3 regions of the Thioalkalivibrio sp. ALgr3 genome follow, and region 3 is predicted to be linked to each of the others. Evidence: predicted binding sites of a transcription regulator. Region 3 holds the regulator's gene; each other region holds the start of a gene.
The links. Region 3 encodes FliA, which starts transcription of late flagellar genes. Its sites were predicted from a motif close to GCTAAAGTTNNNNNNNNNNCNGCCGATA; they were not measured.
Positions count from the first base shown of each region.

Region 1: the regulator FliA is predicted to act here: its motif matches at 3,819-3,846, upstream of C998_RS0102980 (methyl-accepting chemotaxis protein).
Region 2: the regulator FliA is predicted to act here: its motif matches at 2,952-2,979, upstream of C998_RS0108500 (methyl-accepting chemotaxis protein).

Region 1 is NZ_KB897977.1:72,081-77,843, reverse strand. It holds gene C998_RS0102995 (OmpA family protein) at 1-153, shown strand, start outside; gene C998_RS0102990 (NAD(P)/FAD-dependent oxidoreductase) at 162-1,349, opposite strand; gene C998_RS0102985 (hypothetical protein) at 1,533-2,057, shown strand; gene C998_RS0102980 (methyl-accepting chemotaxis protein) at 2,139-3,758, opposite strand; tRNA gene C998_RS0102975 (tRNA-Cys) at 3,933-4,006, opposite strand; tRNA gene C998_RS0102970 (tRNA-Gly) at 4,085-4,160, opposite strand; gene pgsA (CDP-diacylglycerol--glycerol-3-phosphate 3-phosphatidyltransferase) at 4,226-4,777, opposite strand; gene uvrC (excinuclease ABC subunit UvrC) at 4,784-5,763, opposite strand, start outside.
Region 2 is NZ_KB897981.1:57,226-62,988, reverse strand. It holds gene C998_RS0108510 (DASS family sodium-coupled anion symporter) at 1-843, shown strand, start outside; gene C998_RS0108505 (methyl-accepting chemotaxis protein) at 970-2,880, shown strand; gene C998_RS0108500 (methyl-accepting chemotaxis protein) at 3,075-4,985, shown strand; gene C998_RS0108495 (glutathione S-transferase N-terminal domain-containing protein) at 5,034-5,459, opposite strand; gene C998_RS0108490 (MBL fold metallo-hydrolase) at 5,525-5,763, opposite strand, start outside.
Region 3 is NZ_KB897977.1:190,853-196,615, forward strand. It holds gene C998_RS0103525 (chemotaxis protein CheA) at 1-140, opposite strand, end outside; gene C998_RS0103530 (protein phosphatase CheZ) at 213-995, opposite strand; gene C998_RS0103535 (chemotaxis response regulator CheY) at 1,031-1,411, opposite strand; gene C998_RS0103540 (RNA polymerase sigma factor FliA) at 1,451-2,212, opposite strand; gene C998_RS0103545 (MinD/ParA family protein) at 2,209-3,033, opposite strand; gene flhF (flagellar biosynthesis protein FlhF) at 3,017-4,423, opposite strand; gene flhA (flagellar biosynthesis protein FlhA) at 4,479-5,763, opposite strand, start outside.

The sequences.
Region 1 (5,763 bases), 120 kb from region 3:
GTGCGTTATCTCGTCGACCGCGGCATCGACCCCGGCATCCTGCAGGCGGTCGGCCACGCGGACACCCGCCCGGTGGCCGACAACGACACCCCGGAAGGGCGTGCGGAGAACCGCCGCGTTTCCATCGTGCTCGAAACCCCTGCCGATTCCTGAGGCCCGGATCAGGCGACCTCGCCGGCAGCGTGACCGGAGGCCCAGGCCCACTGGAAATTGTGGCCCCCGAGATGCCCGGTGACATCCACCACCTCGCCGATGAAATAGAGCCCCGGGCATCCCTTTGCCTCGCAGGTGCGCGACGACAGGGCGCGGGTGTCCACGCCCCCGGCCATGACCTCCGCACGGGCATAGCCCTCGGTCCCCGACGGCGTGAACACCCAGGGCTGAAAACGACCGGCCAGCGCGGCCAGCTCGGCGTCGGAGAAACGCTCCAGCGGCCGCTCCGCCACCTGCGGATCCAGCCAGTGCCGGGCGACCCGCCGGGTGAGCCATTCGCCCAGCACCCGACGCAGCTGGCGCTTCGGCGTCTCTTCGCGCGCTGCGCGCAGCCCCTGTTCCAGGGACTCGCCGGGGAAGAAATCCACCGTCACCGATTGCCCCGGCTGCCAGTACGAGGAAACCTGGAGGATCGCCGGACCGCTCACGCCCCGGTGGGTGAACAGCACATTCTCGCGAAAGCCCGCATCGCCCGCCTCGGCCACCGCGTCCAGCGCAATGCCGGACAGCGCCTCGACCGCCGCGCGTGCGTCACCGTCCAGGGTCAGCGGAACCAGCGCGGGCCGCGTCGGCTCCAGCGGGATATCCAGCCGTTGCGCCAGGTCCAGGCCGAAGCCCGTGGCGCCCATCCGCGGGATCGGATAGCCGCCGGTCGCGATCACCAGGGACTCGGCCTCGATGACCGCGGACGGCGTGCGCAGGCGCCACGGCGCCTGATCGGATACAACCTCCACGGGCGTGGACGTCCGCAGGGTCACCCCGGCCGTGGCGCATTCGTCCAGCAGCATGCGCACGATGTCCTTCGACGAATGGTCGCAGAACAGCTGACCGAGCTTCTTCTCGTGATACGGGATCCCGTGCGCCGCCACCAGGGCCACGAAATCCCAGGGCGTGTAGCGCGCCAGGGCCGATTTCACGAAGTGCGGATTCGCGGACAGGAAGTTCTCCGGCCCGCAATCCATGTTCGTGAAGTTGCAGCGGCCGCCCCCGGACATCAGGATCTTCTTGCCGGCCCGGTCCGCGTGATCCAGAAGGACCACGCGGCGCCCGCGGGCTCCCGCTACCGCCGCGCACATCATGCCCGCGGCCCCGGCCCCGATCACCGCGACATCGAAGATTTCCGTCGTTTCATTCATGGGGCGGCATTCTACCGGAGCCGCGCGCGGGTGACCGGCGGCACGCTGCCCCTTGATTGTTCTATACTGGAAAAGGAGCACGTAGCAGGCGCCCGGCTGTATCCATGCGCCCGACCGGGCACCGACCCGGGCCCGGCCTCCCCGCATGGACCGGCCGACGGCCAACCTCGACAGGAGCGACCCATGATCAACGGGATCGGACCCAATCCGGCCGCGATGGCCAGCCAGGCGGCGGCCGTGAATGCCAGCCAGAACACGGACCAGAACCGCGCCCCGGGGGCCCAGCAGCCGGGCTCGGCCCAGGCGAACCAGGCTACGCCCGGGGCACAACAGACCCAGCCGGGGCAGGCCGCGGCGATCGGCGCCAACCAGGGCGGAGCCGGCCCGTCGGCTCAGGCCGCCGACAACCCCTCGGCCGCGCGTGGCATCGCTCAGGTCAGCGGCACCCAGGAAACGAACGCCGCGGGCGGGGCCACGGCCGCCGGTGCCATCAACGGGCCCGAGGGCGGTAACGCCGTCAGCGCCACCGACGAGGCAAGCAGCGTCGACGGTGCTTCCGACAACGGTGACGCCCGATCCGCCGAACTCGCAGCCCGCGAAGAGGAGCAGGCGGCCGAGAACAACCTGGCCGCCACCCTGATGCCCGACGGAACCATGGACAACCGCGGCATCAACACTGCGGGCTCCACTCTGGACATCCAGGTCTGACCGCCCGGCCCAGCTGATCGCGCCCGCCCTGCCGCGGCGGGTCGCCCGCATCACCCTCCACCACCGGACGGGTGACAAACCTCATACGCGGAAGCGCCGGGTCATCTCCTGCAGCTCGCGCGCCAGGCGCATCAGTTCCGCTGCCGAATCGCTGGCCTGGCTCGCCCCCTCGGCGTTCTGCTCGGCCTCCTCGGTCACCGTGGTGACATTGCGGTTGATGGTCTCGGCGACCTGGCTCTGCTGCTCGGCCGCGCTGGCGATCTGGTCAATCATCTCGGTGATCGACTGCACCGCCTCGCGGATGTCCTCCAGCGCCGAACCGGCCTCGCCGGCCTGATCCACGGTCGCGCGTGCCCGTTCCTCGCCGGCCTGCATCACCTCCACGGCATTGCGCGTGCCCCCCTGCAGGGTCTCGACCGTGCGCCGGATCTCCTCCGTGGATTCATGCGTACGCGACGCGAGGGCCCGTACTTCGTCGGCCACCACCGCGAACCCACGTCCCGCCTCTCCGGCACGCGCGGCCTCGATCGCGGCATTCAGCGCCAGCAGATTGGTCTGTTCGGCGATCTCCTGGATCACCTGCAGTACCTTGCCGATGCTCTCCGAATCCTGCTCGACCCGCTGGATTGCCTCCGCGGCGCGATGCACCTCGGAGGCCAGCTGCTCGATCCCGGTTACGGTCCGCTGCACGACCTCCTGGCCACTGCGCGTGGATTCCAGCGAGCGGTGCGCCGCCTCGGTCGCCGATTGCGAGTTGCGGGCCACGTCCTGGGCCGTGGCGCTCATCTCGTTCATCGACGTGGCCACCTGCTCGATCTCCCGACGCTGACGATCCCCGCCTTCGCGCGTGCGGTCGGACACGTTCGAGACCTCTTCGGCCGCCGAAGTCAGCTGCCCGCTGGAACCGACCACCGCGCCGATCAGGGAACGGAACTGTTCCATCACGTCGTTGAACGCCCGGGCCGCGCGCCCGACCTCGTCATCGCCGTGCACGTCCAGCCGCCGGGTCAGATCGCCCCCGCCCCCGGCGATGTCACGCAACCCTTCCGTCATCTCGGCCAGGGGCTGCGTGACGAAACGCCGGATGAACAGAAAGATCGCACCCAGCAGCGGCAGGCTGACCAGGATCGCGAAGCCGAACAGCTGGATCCCGAAATTCGTCGCCCCCTCGTGCACCTCGGTCATGTCGAGACGCATGGACGTGGCTCCGAGAACCTCGTCTTCTTCCGCAGCACCGTGACACGCCATGCAGTTGCGTCCCAGGTATTCGCGATGATTGCGGATCGGTTTCACCACGCGCAGCTCGTCGCGCTCGCGATCCACCTCGACAAAGGGTTCTCCGGTATCCAGGACCTCGCGCTCGACCGCATCACGAGGTTCGCTGTCGGCCGTCCCTTCACCCCACTGCTCGGTGACCGACGCGGCGCGGATCGCGCGCAGGTCGCGAACATCACCCATTTCCTGGATCTGATCCATGAATTCGTGGCGCGAGTCCATGGTGCCGGTGATCATCAGGGTCGTCAGTCCGGCCCAGGTCATCTCGTGCAGACTGCCGGCAAAATGCCCGGCCTGCTCCTGGGCGGTGTCACGCTGCTCCAGCACCGCCCATCCGATCATGCCGGACCAGACGAAGACCAGGATCAGCCAGATGACGCCGAGCAGCCTCAGCCAGATGGGAAGGTCGTACAGGCGACGCAGCATGCAGTTACCCCGAGGTCATGGATTGCGGGCGCCCGGATTCACCGGCGCCTCCATCCGGGTTTTCGGCCGTTCGGCCCCAACCTTGAATGCCCGAAGGGACCGGCGAAGACCCGGCAGGCACCCCGCAAACGAAAAGGCCCGCCAGCATAAAGCCGGCGGGCCTGCAATCGAAGATGGAGGCTGGGCCCGGAATCGAACCGAGGTACGCGGATTTGCAGTCCGCTGCATCACCACTCTGCCACCCAGCCGGGGCAAGGCTTGTTCGACGGTCTTGGATGCCGCCGAAACAGAAAGCCCCGGCGGTGCCGGGGCTTCGGGAAATCGTTTGGAGCGGGAAACGAGATTCGAACTCGCGACCCCAACCTTGGCAAGGTTGTGCTCTACCAGCTGAGCTATTCCCGCCCGTCGACAAATGCGTATTCTACAGACAGCGTCGGCTTCGTCAACACCGGATACGAAAAATTCGTTCAGGCGTCCCGGGCCGCGGCCAGCATGTACTGCACCATGGACACCAGCGTCAGCACCGCCGCCAGATACAGCAGCCATTCCCCGATCAGGAACAGCGACAGTCCCGCCACCGGCTCGGCCCACAGAAGCAGAAAGATGGCCACCATCTGGGCACTGGTCTTGAACTTGCCGATCCAGGAAACCGCCACCTTCGCGCTGGTCCCGACTTCGGCCATCCATTCCCGCAGTGCCGAGATCGCGATCTCGCGACCGATGATCACGATCGCGGCCAGCGCCAGCCCCACACCGGGGTTGTGGTCCACCACAAGCACCAGCGCGGCAGCGACGATCAGCTTGTCCGCCACCGGATCGAGAAAGGCGCCGAAGCGGCTGGTCACCGACCAGCGCCGGGCCAGATAACCGTCCAGCCAGTCGGTCACCGCGGCCAGCGCAAAGATGATGGCCGCCACGATCCCCGCCGCCGGCATCGGCAGCGCATAGAAGGCCCCGATCATCAGCGGGATCATCACGATGCGCGACCAGGTCAGCCAGGTGGGGAGTCGTGGAAACATGTCGGATCAGGCCTCGTGGAACTGGTCGTAGATCGCCTGCGCCAGGCGACGATTGATGCCGGGCACCTTGGCCAGCTCGTCGACCCCCGCGCGGGATACCCCGCGCAGCCCGCCAAAGTGCTTGAGCAACGCAGTGCGACGCTTGGGCCCCAGCCCGCGAATCGACTCGAGGGTGGACTCCTTGCGCGCCTTCGCCCGCCGCGCCCGATGACCGCTGATCGCGAAACGATGGGCCTCGTCACGGATCTGCTGAATCAGGTGCAGTGCACTCGAATGGGGCGGCAGTATAGAAGGCGCCTCCACCCCGCTCAACACCAGGGTTTCCATGCCGGGCCGGCGTTCTTCGCCCTTGGCCACCCCGACCACCCGGATGTGATCCAGCCCCAGATCGGCCAGCACGTTCAGGGCCTGGGTGACCTGCCCCTTGCCCCCGTCGATGAACAGGATGTCCGGTTCCCGGCCCTCGCCCTTTTTCAGGCGCGCGAAACGGCGACTGAGCGCCTGGTGCATCGCGGCATAGTCATCGCCCGGCTCGATCCCTTCAATGTTGAAGCGCCGGTAATCGGACTTGATCGGCCCTTCCGGCCCGAACACCACGCAGGACGCCACGGTGCCCTCGCCGCGGGTGTGCGAGATGTCGAAGCATTCCATGCGCCGCGGCGGCGCCTCCAGTTCGAGCTCTGCGGTGAGCGCATCCAGGCGCGCGGTCTGCCCGGCCTGACTGGCCAACCGGGTCTTCAGGGCCTGCTCGGCATTGCGCTGCGCCATGTCGACCCAGCGTGCGCGTTCGCCCCGCAGCGACCACGCCAGCCGCACGCGTGCCCCGCGGCGCTCGCCAAGCAGGGTTTCGAGGGCCTCGGCCCCCTCGGGTTCATGCGACAGCAGCACCTGCGGCGGGGGCTCGCGTTCGGCATAGTACTGCGCCAGCACGGCCGCCATGATCTCGTCGTGGCCGGCCGCCTCCGGCACGTCCGGGAACAGCTCGC
Region 2 (5,763 bases), on a different contig from region 3:
CTCAATGACCGCTACGAGCTCGGGATCGGTTTCATCGACTGGATGCTGCTGGGCCTGCCGTTGTCGCTGACCCTGCTGGTCATTGCCTGGTTCCTGCTGACCCGCTGGGTGTTCCCGGTGCATCGCATTCGCCTCAACGGGCTCGACCGCATGCTGCAGGAGCAGGTAGGCGATCTGGGGCCGTGGAGCCATGCGGAGTTGCGCGTGGCGACGGTGTTCCTGCTGGTGGCGCTGGCCTGGATGTTTCGTCCCCTGCTGGAGGCGTGGCTGCCGCTGGAACTGACGGACGCCGGGATCGCGATCCTCGGGGCCGGGCTGCTGTTCCTGATCCCTTCCGGGGCCTCGGGTCAGCGGCGGCTGCTGTGCTGGGACAACACGCGGGAGCTGCCCTGGGGGGTGCTGCTGCTCGTGGGTGGCGGTCTCAGTCTCGGTTCCGCGATTGAATCCTCGGGCCTGGCGGAACTGACCGCCGAGGCGCTGATGGGCGCGCAGGCGTGGCCGCTGCTGCTGGTGATCGCGGGGGTGGTGCTGGTCACCATGACCCTCAGCCACGTGACCAGCAATACCGCCACCGCCGCCACCCTGCTGCCACTGGTGGCCGCGCTCGCGCTGCGCATGGACGTGCCGGTGGGGCTGATGACCCTGCCGGTGGCGTTCGCCGCGTCGGTCGCGTTCATGTTGCCAGTGGCCACGCCGCCCAACGCCATCGTGTTTGCCTCCAATCGCCTGCGCGTGGTGGACATGATCCGCGGCGGGGCCCTGCTGTCGGTGGTCGCCATCGTGCTGGTCAGCCTCGCGGTGTATGCGCTCGCCGAGCCGTTGCTGCTGCGGCACGTGGGCTGAGTGCGTGGGGAGGCGTGTGACCCGCGCGGCTCAAGTCAGGCCGCTGCCGGCCGCTAGCGGGAGCGAGAGACTCGCAGAACGGCGCCCGTAACTCCGGGCGCGAAGAAAGCTTCAAGGGAGAGAGAGATGCTCAGGAATATCCGGATCGGAACCCGCCTGATGGGCGGCGTCACCCTCGTGGTGGTCGCGGTCGTGGTGCTCACGCTGGTGGTGGTGATGAACAGCCTCGGCAACATGGCGGACCGTGCGGAACAGCGTGAACTCAATGACCTGAGTGAACTGCTGATCCGGCAGCTCGATCAGGAAGCCGATCGCGGGACCGCGATGGCACAGGCCGTGGCCGCCATTCCGGACGTGCAGCAGGCCTTCGCCCGGCGGGACCGCGAACAGCTGCATGCGATGACCGTACCGGGTTTCGATCACCTCTACGAGGAATACGGCGTACGCCAGTATCAGTTCCATACGCCGCCGGCGACGTCCTTCCTGCGGGCACACCGTCCGGATCGCTACGACGATGACCTCTCCGGGTTCCGCCAGACCGTGGTCGATACCAACCGCGACCGCCGGCCGATCTCCGGGCTCGAGGAAGGGGTGGCCGGCCTGGGCATCCGCGGCATCGTCCCGGTCTCCCACGAGGGTGAACATATCGGGTCGCTGGAATTCGGCATGGCCTTCGACGATGCCTTCTTCGAGGACTTCACGGCGGATACGGAAGCCCCGGTGGCCCTCTACCTGCAGCGCGACGGGACCTTCGAGGCGTTCGGCAGCACCATCAACGGCGACTCCACCTTCAGCCGTGACGAAATGGAGCGGATTGCCGGCGGCGAGGAACTGGTGCGCCGGACCGAGCACGACGGTCGTCCGATGGCGGTGGTCGGGCGTCCGGTGGAAGACTTCTCCGGCGAGCCGGTGGGCGTGCTGGAGCTGATGGTCGATCGCAGCGATTACGTGGCGATGGCCCGCAATGCCACGGCTACCGTGGTGGGCGTGGGCGTGGTCGCCATCGGTCTTGGCCTCCTGCTGGCCTGGCTGCTGTCGCGCAGTATCGTGCGGCCGCTGCGCGATACGGTCGAGCGTCTGGACGACATCGCGTCCGGCGACGGGGACCTGACGCGCCGGCTGGAGGCCGACGGCAACAACGAGCTGGGGGATCTGGCGGCGGCGTTCAACCGTTTTGTGGGCAAGATCCACGAGCTGGTGAAGGAAGTTGCCGCCGGCGGCGACCAGGTGGCGGCCGCAGCCAACGAGCTGTCCGCGACCAGCGAGCAGACCAACGAACAGGTCGGCCGCCAGCAATCCGAGATCGACCAGGTCGCCACGGCCATGAACGAGATGACCGCGACCGTGGCCGAGGTCGCCCGCAACGCCACCGAGGCGGCGGAAGCCGCACAGAGCACGGACAAGGATGCGACCCACGGTCGGGAGCTGGTGGAACAGACCGTCAGTGCGATCAACACCCTGTCCACCCAGGTGGAGAACACCGCGCAGGTGATCGAGCGGCTGTCGACCGATGCCGAGGAGATCAACAAGGTGCTGGAGGTGATCGGGGACATCGCCGATCAGACCAACCTGCTGGCGCTGAACGCGGCCATCGAGGCGGCGCGGGCCGGCGAGCAGGGCCGCGGCTTCGCGGTGGTGGCCGATGAGGTGCGGACCCTGGCGAGCCGGACCCAGGATTCGACCCAGGAGATCCAGGGGATGATCGAGCGGGTGCAGAACGGCACGCGCGACGCGGTGAAGGCCATGGAGGACGGCCGTCGACAGGCGCATTCCAGCGTGGAACAGGTCAACGATGCGGGGCAGTCGCTGCAGTCGATCACGCAGTCCATCAGCAGCATCTCGGACATGAACACGCAGATCGCCAGCGCGGCCGAAGAGCAGTCCTCGGTGGCCGAGGAGATCAACCGCAACGTCTCCAACATCACTCAGGTGCTGGACGAGACCGTGGCCGGATCGCAGCAGATCGCCAACGCCTCGGAGGAGCTGTCGAAGCTGGCCTCGGCGCAGCAGGAGCGCACCGGGCGCTTCCGTGTCTGACCGTGGGTCCTGCCGGCCGGGGTGTTGTGCCCCGTGCCGGAGGATGGGTTTTCGTGACGGCGGCCGATTCGGATCAAGGTTTCCGGATGGCCGCCGTTAGCATGTGAGGGCATGCTGATGTAGCCATCCGGCTGCGCAGGGCCCGGCGGAATGCGCATTGATCAGAATGCCGGAACACCAAAAGAGGGAAAGCCATGCTCAGGAATATCCGTATCGGAACGCGCTTGATGGGCGGCGTCACCATCGTTGTGGTGGCGGTTGTGGTGCTCACGCTGGTCGTCGTGATGAACAGCCTCGGCACGATGGCCGATCGCGCGGAGCAACGGGAGCTGAACGACCTGAGCGGGCTGCTGATCCGCCAGCTGGAGCAGGAAGCCGAACGGGGCGAGTCGATGGCGCGGGCCATCGCCGAGGTTCCGGTGATTCAGCAGGCGTTCGCCGAGGGGGATCGTGAGCGCCTGCTGGAACTGACCGAGCCGGGATATGGCGAGCTTCGCGCCGAGCACGACGTACGCCAGTATCACTTCCATACGCCGCCGGCGACCTCTTTCCTGCGTACCCACAGTCCCGACAACTACGGCGACGACCTGTCGGACGTGCGCCAGACGATCCTCGAGGTGAACCGCAATCGGCAGCCGATCACCGGCCTGGAAGAGGGCCCGTTCGGCATCGGGATCCGCGGGATGGTGCCGGTGTCCTACCAGAACGAGCACATCGGCTCGCTGGAATTCGGCATGGCCTTCGATGACGCCTTCTTCGAGTCCTTCACCGAGGAAACCGGATCACCCGTGGCGGTACACCTGGATCGTGATGGCGGTTTCGAGGTCTTTGCCGGAACCATCAATGGCGATTCGACCTTCAGTCGGGAGGAGATGCGGCGCATCCTCGACGGCGAGGAGATGATCCGCAACGTTCGCCACGACGGCCGCCCGATGGCCGTGGTCGGGCGCGCGGTGGAGGATTTCTCCGGTGAGCCGGTGGGCGTGCTGGAGCTGATGGTCGATCGCAGCGAATACGTGGCGATGGCCCGCAATGCCACCACCACCGTGGTGGCGGTGGGCGTGGTCGCCATCGGTCTTGGTCTGCTGCTGGCCTGGCTGCTGTCGCGCAGCATCGTGCGGCCGCTGCGCCAGACCGTCACGCGTCTGGATGACATCGCGTCCGGCGACGGAGACCTGACGCGCCGGCTCGAGGCCGACGGCAACAACGAGCTGGGAGATCTGGCGGCGGCGTTCAACCGCTTCGTGGGCAAGATCCAGGACCTGGTCAAGGAAGTCGCCGCCGGTGGCGATCAGGTGGCGGCCGCGGCCAATGAGCTGTCCGCAACCAGCGAACAGACCAACGGTCAGGTCACGCGGCAGAAGGACGAGGTCGACCAGGTGGCCACCGCGATGAACGAGATGACCGCGACGGTGGCCGAGGTCGCACGCAACGCCTCCGACGCGGCCACGGCGGCCCAGACCACCGACCAGGATGCCAACGCCGGGCGCGAGCTGGTGCAACAGACGGTGCAGTCGATCAACCACCTGACCTCGCAGGTGGACAACACCGCCGAAGTGATCGAACGGCTGTCCACGGACGCCGAGGAGATCAACAAGGTGCTGGAGGTGATCGGCGACATCGCCGATCAGACCAACCTGCTGGCGCTGAACGCGGCCATCGAGGCGGCGCGGGCCGGCGAGCAGGGCCGCGGCTTCGCGGTCGTGGCCGACGAGGTGCGGACCCTGGCGAGCCGGACCCAGGATTCGACTCACGAGATCCAGGGCATGATCGAGCGCGTCCAGAACGGCACGCGCGAGGCGGTTCAGGCGATGGAAGAAGGCAAGAACCGCGCGCATTCCAGCCGCGAGAAGGTGAACGAGGCGGGCGAGTCGCTGGAGTCGATCACGCAGTCGGTGACCACCATCTCGGAGATGAATACGCAGATCGCCAGCGCGGCCGAGGAACAGTCCTCGGTGGCCGAGGAGATCAACCGCAACATCTCCAACATCACCCAGGTGCTGGACGAGACGGCCAGCGGCTCGCGCGAGATCGCGAATGCCTCGGAAGAGCTGTCGAAACTGGCTTCCGAGCAGCAGCAGCGGGTGGGGCACTTCCGGGTCTGATCCGGTCCCGAGGGGGCGGCCACGTGCCGCCCCCTGTCATTTGCGGGTTCAGGAGCCCTCGGTATTGCGGTCGGCTCCGGCCCGGTCCGGATCAAAGCGCGACTCGAGGTAGTCGATGATCGCGCCCGACTCGTACAGCCAGCGCACGCTGCCGTCTCCTTCCTCGATCCGCAGGCAGGGGACCTGCAGCTTGCCGCCTTCCGTCTGCAGGGTCTCGCGGTGTTCGCCGGCCGGCTGGGCGTTGCGCAGTTCGATGTCCAGCGACAGCCGCTGCATGGCACGGCGCGCCTTGATGCAGAACGGACAGGCGGGGAAGTGGTAGAGCGCGAGGGCGCGGGTCTGTTCGTCCACCCGAGCCTGTTCTTCGGGGTCACGCTGGATTCCGCGCGGGCGGGTCACCTTCTCGCCCACGAGCATGAAGGGTGTGAGTACCAGGCGGACGCCGCGGAAAAAGAGTCGGATCAGGGGTCGCATCCGCCAAGGATGCCACAGCTCCGGTTTGCGACCAATCCGGACGCAGCGGCGCTCGGTGGCCAGGGTCAGCCGGCCAGCTCGAAGTGCTCGTCGCCGTCGAGAACGATCATGTCGCCATTGTTGCGCGCGGCCAGCTGTTCACGGATGGTCTGTTCGTAGCCCGGCTTGAGGTGGGTCACCGCGATACGCGGGCGATGCCGCAGATGGTCGAGATCGCGCGCCAGCTGCAGCGGGGTGTAGTGGCGGGTGGCACCGGCGAGATGGTCCATCTCGTCCGGCAGCCCGGTTTCGATCATCAGCAGAT
Region 3 (5,763 bases):
CTGCGGAAGACCGCATTCAGCAGATCGGTATCGTCCGGATGCTGCTCCAGGTCGATCAGCTGTTCGTTCAGGCCTTCCAGCAGCTCCCCCGCCTCGATCAGGAAGTCCTGGAGGATTTCGTCGTTGGGGTCGATGGCCATGCGGTCTCTCCGTTCCGGTGACTCGAATCGTCGGCAGATGGCTGCCGGTGCAAGGGGATCCCGGGACGGACCCTAGAACCCCAGGCTCGACAGCAGATCGTCCACCTCGTCCTGTCCTTGAACGACATCCGTGCCGGAATCTTGAGTGTGGGGCACCGCGGGTCCATGCCCGCGGCGGTCCTCCTCGCGTGCGGTTCGTTCCGCCTCCGGGGCCTTTTCGGCCGCCGACCGGGCATCCTTCTCCAGGCGCCCGGAAGACAGGCGGATCAGCGAGACCAGGTTTTCCTCCAGATCCGTGACCAGACGGATGACCCGCCGGATCACCTGCCCGGTGAGATCCTGGTAGCTCTGTGCCATCAGGACCTGTGACAGCAACCGGCGCAGTTCCTCGGTGTCCTTGCCGGTCTGTTCGAAAAATGCATCGAGTTCGCGCGCGAACTCGCGGAATTCCTCCACCGACAGTTCGCGGTTGCGGAACCGGGTCCATTTTTCGGTGAGTTCCGCGGCACGCCCGGCGAATGCCTCGGCAATCGGCAGGGACGATTCCACCGCATTCAGGGTTTCGTGCGTGGCCTGTTCGGTCTGGGTCACCACGTAACTCAGACGCTCGCGCGCATCCGGAATCTCGTCCTGCGCCAGCTCGACCAGACGCGAATCGCCCCGGAAGCTCTCCAGTGCCTCGTGCAGTTCGCGGGTCAGCTTGCCCAGTTCGTCGAACAGTTCGCGTTCATAAGGCCGCGCGAGCTCCTGGATCAGGCGGCGCGAAGCCTCCTCGTCACCGCCTTCCAGAGCGCCCACCAGCTCCCGCGCCAGCGCGAGCCGGTCATCCCCGGAGGCATTCTCTTGTTCGGTCATCGGGTCTCTCTTGCCGTGTCAGCCGGTCGCGGTATTCAGCCTTGAGCTTCAATACGTTCGAAGATCTTTTCGATCTTCTCCTTGAGCGTCTCGGCCGTGAAGGGCTTCACAATGTAACCGTTCACGCCGGCCTCTGCCGCCTCCACGATCTGATCGCGTTTGGCTTCCGCCGTGACCATCAGCACCGGCAACGATTTCAGCCGCTCGTCCTTGCGTACCTCGCGCAGGAGGTCGATGCCCGGCATGTTGGGCATGTTCCAGTCGGTGATCAGAAAATCGAAGTCGCCGTTCTGCAGCATCGGCAGGGCCGTGCTCCCGTCGTCGGCCTCCATGGTGTTGTTGAAGCCAAGATCCCGCAGGAGATTCTTGATGATGCGCCGCATCGTGGAGAAGTCGTCCACGATCAGGATTTTCATACCCTTGTCCACAGTTCGCTCCGGGAATGTGTTTGAACCTTAGAATATCTGCAGGGACTCGACGTCTTCGAGCCACGAGCCCAGACGCGCCCGCAGACGGTGCACCGCCTGGCTGCGGATCTGGCTGACGCGCGATTCGGTCACGTCCAGCACGGCACCGATCTCGCGCAGGTTGAGTTCTTCGGTGTAGTACAGGTTGAGCACCAGTCGTTCACGCTCGGGCAGATCGCCCAGTGCGCCGGCCAGTTCCTCGCGGAACTCCCCGGCCTCGATGCGCCGCGACGGGGACTGCTCCTGCCCTTCCAGCACGCGATCCGCCTCGCCCTCCGGGCCGCCCACCTCGTCCAGCGCGAACAGATGGGCACCGGCGTGATCATCCAGCATCTGGTAGTAGGTTTCCACCGGGACGCCCAGCTCCTCGGCGATCTCCGGGGCGCGGGCGGCGCGGCCCTCGCGGGCCTCCACCGTCTGCATCGCCTCGGAGATCCGCCGGCTGTTGCGGTGCACCGAGCGCGGCGTCCAGTCGCTGCGACGCAGCTCGTCGATCATCGCCCCGCGGATGCGGATCCCGGCGTAGGTGGCGAAGGTCGCCCCCTGGCCGCCTTCGAACTGCCGCGCGGCCTCGATCAGCCCCACCATGCCCGCCTGCACCAGGTCATCCACCTGAACCGAGGCCGGCAGCCGGGCCATCAGGTGATGGGCGATCCGATTCACCAGCTCGACGTGGTCCGCGACCAGCTGGTCCGGTCCGCCGGTCCCCGCCCGGGCGTATCCTGCAAGTCTGTTCTTTGGCGTGTTCATGCGCTTTGCAGCATCCTTTCGACGAAGAACCCAACTCCCCCGCTGGCGCCGCGGGCCACCGGCCAGCCGTCGACCTTGCGCGCCAGCTCGAGGAACGCCCGTCCCGCCGGGCTGCCCGGGGACTGCTGCACCACCGGCGCCCGTTTCTGCACCGCCTGGCGCAGGGCATCATCCAGCGGAATCACGCCCACCAGATCCAGTATGACCTCCGGCAGATAGGTGGAACAAACCGCCTGCAGCTTCTGCATCACCCGTTCCGCCCCGGCTCGGCCCTGCACCATGTTCGCGACCACGCGGAACCGGTTCACGCCATGATCCCGATGCAGGACCTTGATCAGCGCATAGGCGTCGGTCATCGATGCCGGCTCGTCGGTGACCACCACCAGGGTCTCCTGCACGGCCTGACAGAAACTGGTCACCGACTCCTGCAACCCGGCCGCGGTATCCACCACCAGTACGTCCAGCGGTCGCGTATACATGCTGAAGGCCTGGATCAGACCGTGATGTTCCGGCCGGCTCAGGTTGGCCATGGTCGCGATCCCGGACGCGGAAGGCACCACGCGGATTCCCTCCGGGCCCTCGATGATCACGTCTTCCAGATCCTCGACGTCCCCGGTCACCAGGTCGTGCAGCGTCCGCTGCGGACGCAGGCCCAGCAGTACATCGACATTCGCGAGCCCCAGATCCGCATCGAACAGCATGACCTCGCGTCCCAGACGGGCCAGTCCGACCGACAGGTTGACCGAGACATTGGTCTTGCCGACCCCGCCCTTGCCCGAGGCCACCGCGACCACCTTCAGGGGCTTAGTGTTGTGTGACATGACGTCCCTTCAGCACCGGTTGAATCATTTCCAGCGGGGCGGGCTCCTCGCCCGCGGCCGGCTCGTCCGCGGATCGCGGTCGCCGCGCCTCGCGTTCCGTCGCCTGGCGCCGCCGCCAGGCCTGCATCGCCTCGTCGACCCAGGCATCGGCCGCCCCGTGCTCGGGTTCCTCCTGTAGCGCCAGGCGGGTCAGATGTCCGGTATCCACGCGATGGAAGTCCTCGGCGATGCGCTGGCCGTCGCTCATGAACGCAACACCCAGCGGCTGGTCCAGCAGTACCGAAAGCACCTCGCCCAGCTGTTCCGCCTCGTCCAGCTTGGTCAGTACCAGGGCCGAGGGTTCCGTGGGGGCAAATGCCTCCAGCACCCGCCGCAGGGCCATCCCCTGGGTGGTGGCCGCGATCACCAGCCAGGTCTCCGCGCGCACGTCGGCGGGCATGTCCGTCAGCAGGGGTTCGCGCGGGGCGGTACGCGGCGACTGTCCGGCGGTATCCACCAGGATCAGGTGCCCGCTGCCCGCCGAGCGCCGCGCCATCTCGCGCAGCTCGGCCTCCGTCTCCACCACACGCACCGCGGTTCCCGCCATCTGGCCGAAGGCCTGCAACTGCCGCGTCGCGCCGATGCGCTGCGCGTCCATGGTGACCAGGGTGACCGAATCCGGCCCCATGCGGCGGATCTGGCGCAGTGCAATCCGGGCAATGGTGGTGGTCTTGCCGACCCCGGTCGGTCCCTCCAGCGCGAGCACCCCGCCCTCGTCGAGGATCGAGGCGCGCGCGGTGACGATGGCACCCGACAGGCGTGCCCGCAGGCGCTCCCATGCCTCCTCCGAGCTGTGATCGTCGAGGATGCTGCCGGCCAGGCTGCGCGCCAGCGGCTCGCGGAAGCCCAGATCCATCAGCCGCGCCTTGCATTCGGCCGCCAGTGGATGCCGCGCCGCCCAGCGGGCCTGCTCGTTCTCTTCGTACTGCCGCGTCAGCAGACTGCGCAGATCCCGCAGTTCCTGACGCATCGCGGACACCTCGGGGTCGGTGGGCCATTGCGGGGCCGGCCGCTGCCGGGACCCGGCAGCCGATCCCCCGCCGGCGGAAGCCGCCGCGGGCTCCGGCGCGCGCGAGTGCTCACCACGTGGCGCCGATTCATCGCGCACACCCTGGCGCATCGATTCCCGGGCGGAGCGTGCCCCGCTGCCGGCGTCGTCCTGCCGCGGGGCACCCCGGCCGTCACCCTCTGCCGTTCCGGCGGGCTCCTCGCCGCCATCGAGGGCCGCGACCACCTCCAGCCAGCCGTCGACCCGGCGGCTGGACAGGATCACGGCGTCCTCGCCCTGCTCCTCGCGGACCTGGCGCATCGCGTCGCGCATGTCCCGTGCCCGGTATCGTCTGACATTCATCGTTCGCTCTCCCGCCGATCGTTGACTGGTGCTTCAGGCCATGCCCGTTCGCACATCACGCCGACTTCTTGTCTGCTTCATCCTGTCCCACCGTGGCCACCACCCGGATCCGCCGGTTGTCCGGGATCTCGGTGAATGCGAGGACGGTCAGGTTGCGCACCGCGCCCCGCAGCCACCCGGCGATCCAGGAGCGGATTTCCGGGGCCACCACCAGCACCGCCGGCTGTCCCGCCGCCTCCTGACGCTGGGCGGCCTCGCCCACCGATCGTTGCAGGCGTTCGGCCAGGCCCGGCTCCAGTCCGACGGTGTCGCCATTGCTGCCCTGCAGAGACTTATGCAAAAGCTGTTCCAACGAGGGGTCGAGGGCGATCAGGGGCAGCTCCTCCTCCGGTCCCACCAGGTCCTGGACGATGGAGCGCGACAGGGCGACCCGGACTGCGGCGGTCAAAGTGCCGGGATCCTGACTCTTGGCACCCTCCTCTGCCAGGGTTTCGGCGATCGTGCGCAGATCGCGGATGGAGACCTGTTCGGCCAGCAGGTTCTGCAGCACCTTCAGGATCACGCTCAGCGACAGCGTCTTCGGCACCAGGTTTTCCACCAGCTTGGGCGAACGCTGCGCCAGCTGGTCCAGCAGGTGCTGGGCCTCCTCGTGGCCGATCAGCCGGTGCGCGTTCTCGCGGAACACCTGCGACAGATGGGTCGCGATCACCGTGGACACGTCCACCACGGTGTACCCCGCCCCCTGCGCCTGTTCGCGGTTCTCCGGGTCGATCCACAGGGCATCCAGGTTGAACGTCGGATCCTTGGTCGGCGTCCCCGGTACCTCGCCGAAGACCTCGCCCGGGTTGATCGCCAGCTCCTTGTCCGGGAACACCTCGGCCTCGGCGACGGTCACGCCCAGCAGGGCGATGCGGTAGGTGTTCGGACTCAGTTCGAGGTTGTCGCGGATATGCACCGGCTGCAGCAGGAAGCCCAGCTCCTGCGACAGCTTGCGGCGCACGCCCTTGATCCGCCCCATCAGCTGCCCGTCCTGGGTCCGGTCCACTAGCGGGATCAGGCGGTAGCCGACCTCCAGCGACACCAGGTCCACCGGCGGCACGTCTTCCCAGGACAGCTCGCGGTTCTCCGGCGAGGGTTCCTGTTCGGCCTCCGGCAGACGCTCCACCTCGGCCGCCTCCTCGCGACGCTGGCGCGACATCAGATAGCCACCCCCGGCGGCCAGCGAGGCCAGGCCGAGGAACACCGCATTGGGCATCCCCGGCACCATGCCCAGCGATGCGATCACCCCGCCGACCACGTACATCACGCGCGGGTTGGAGAACATCTGCCCGACCACCTGC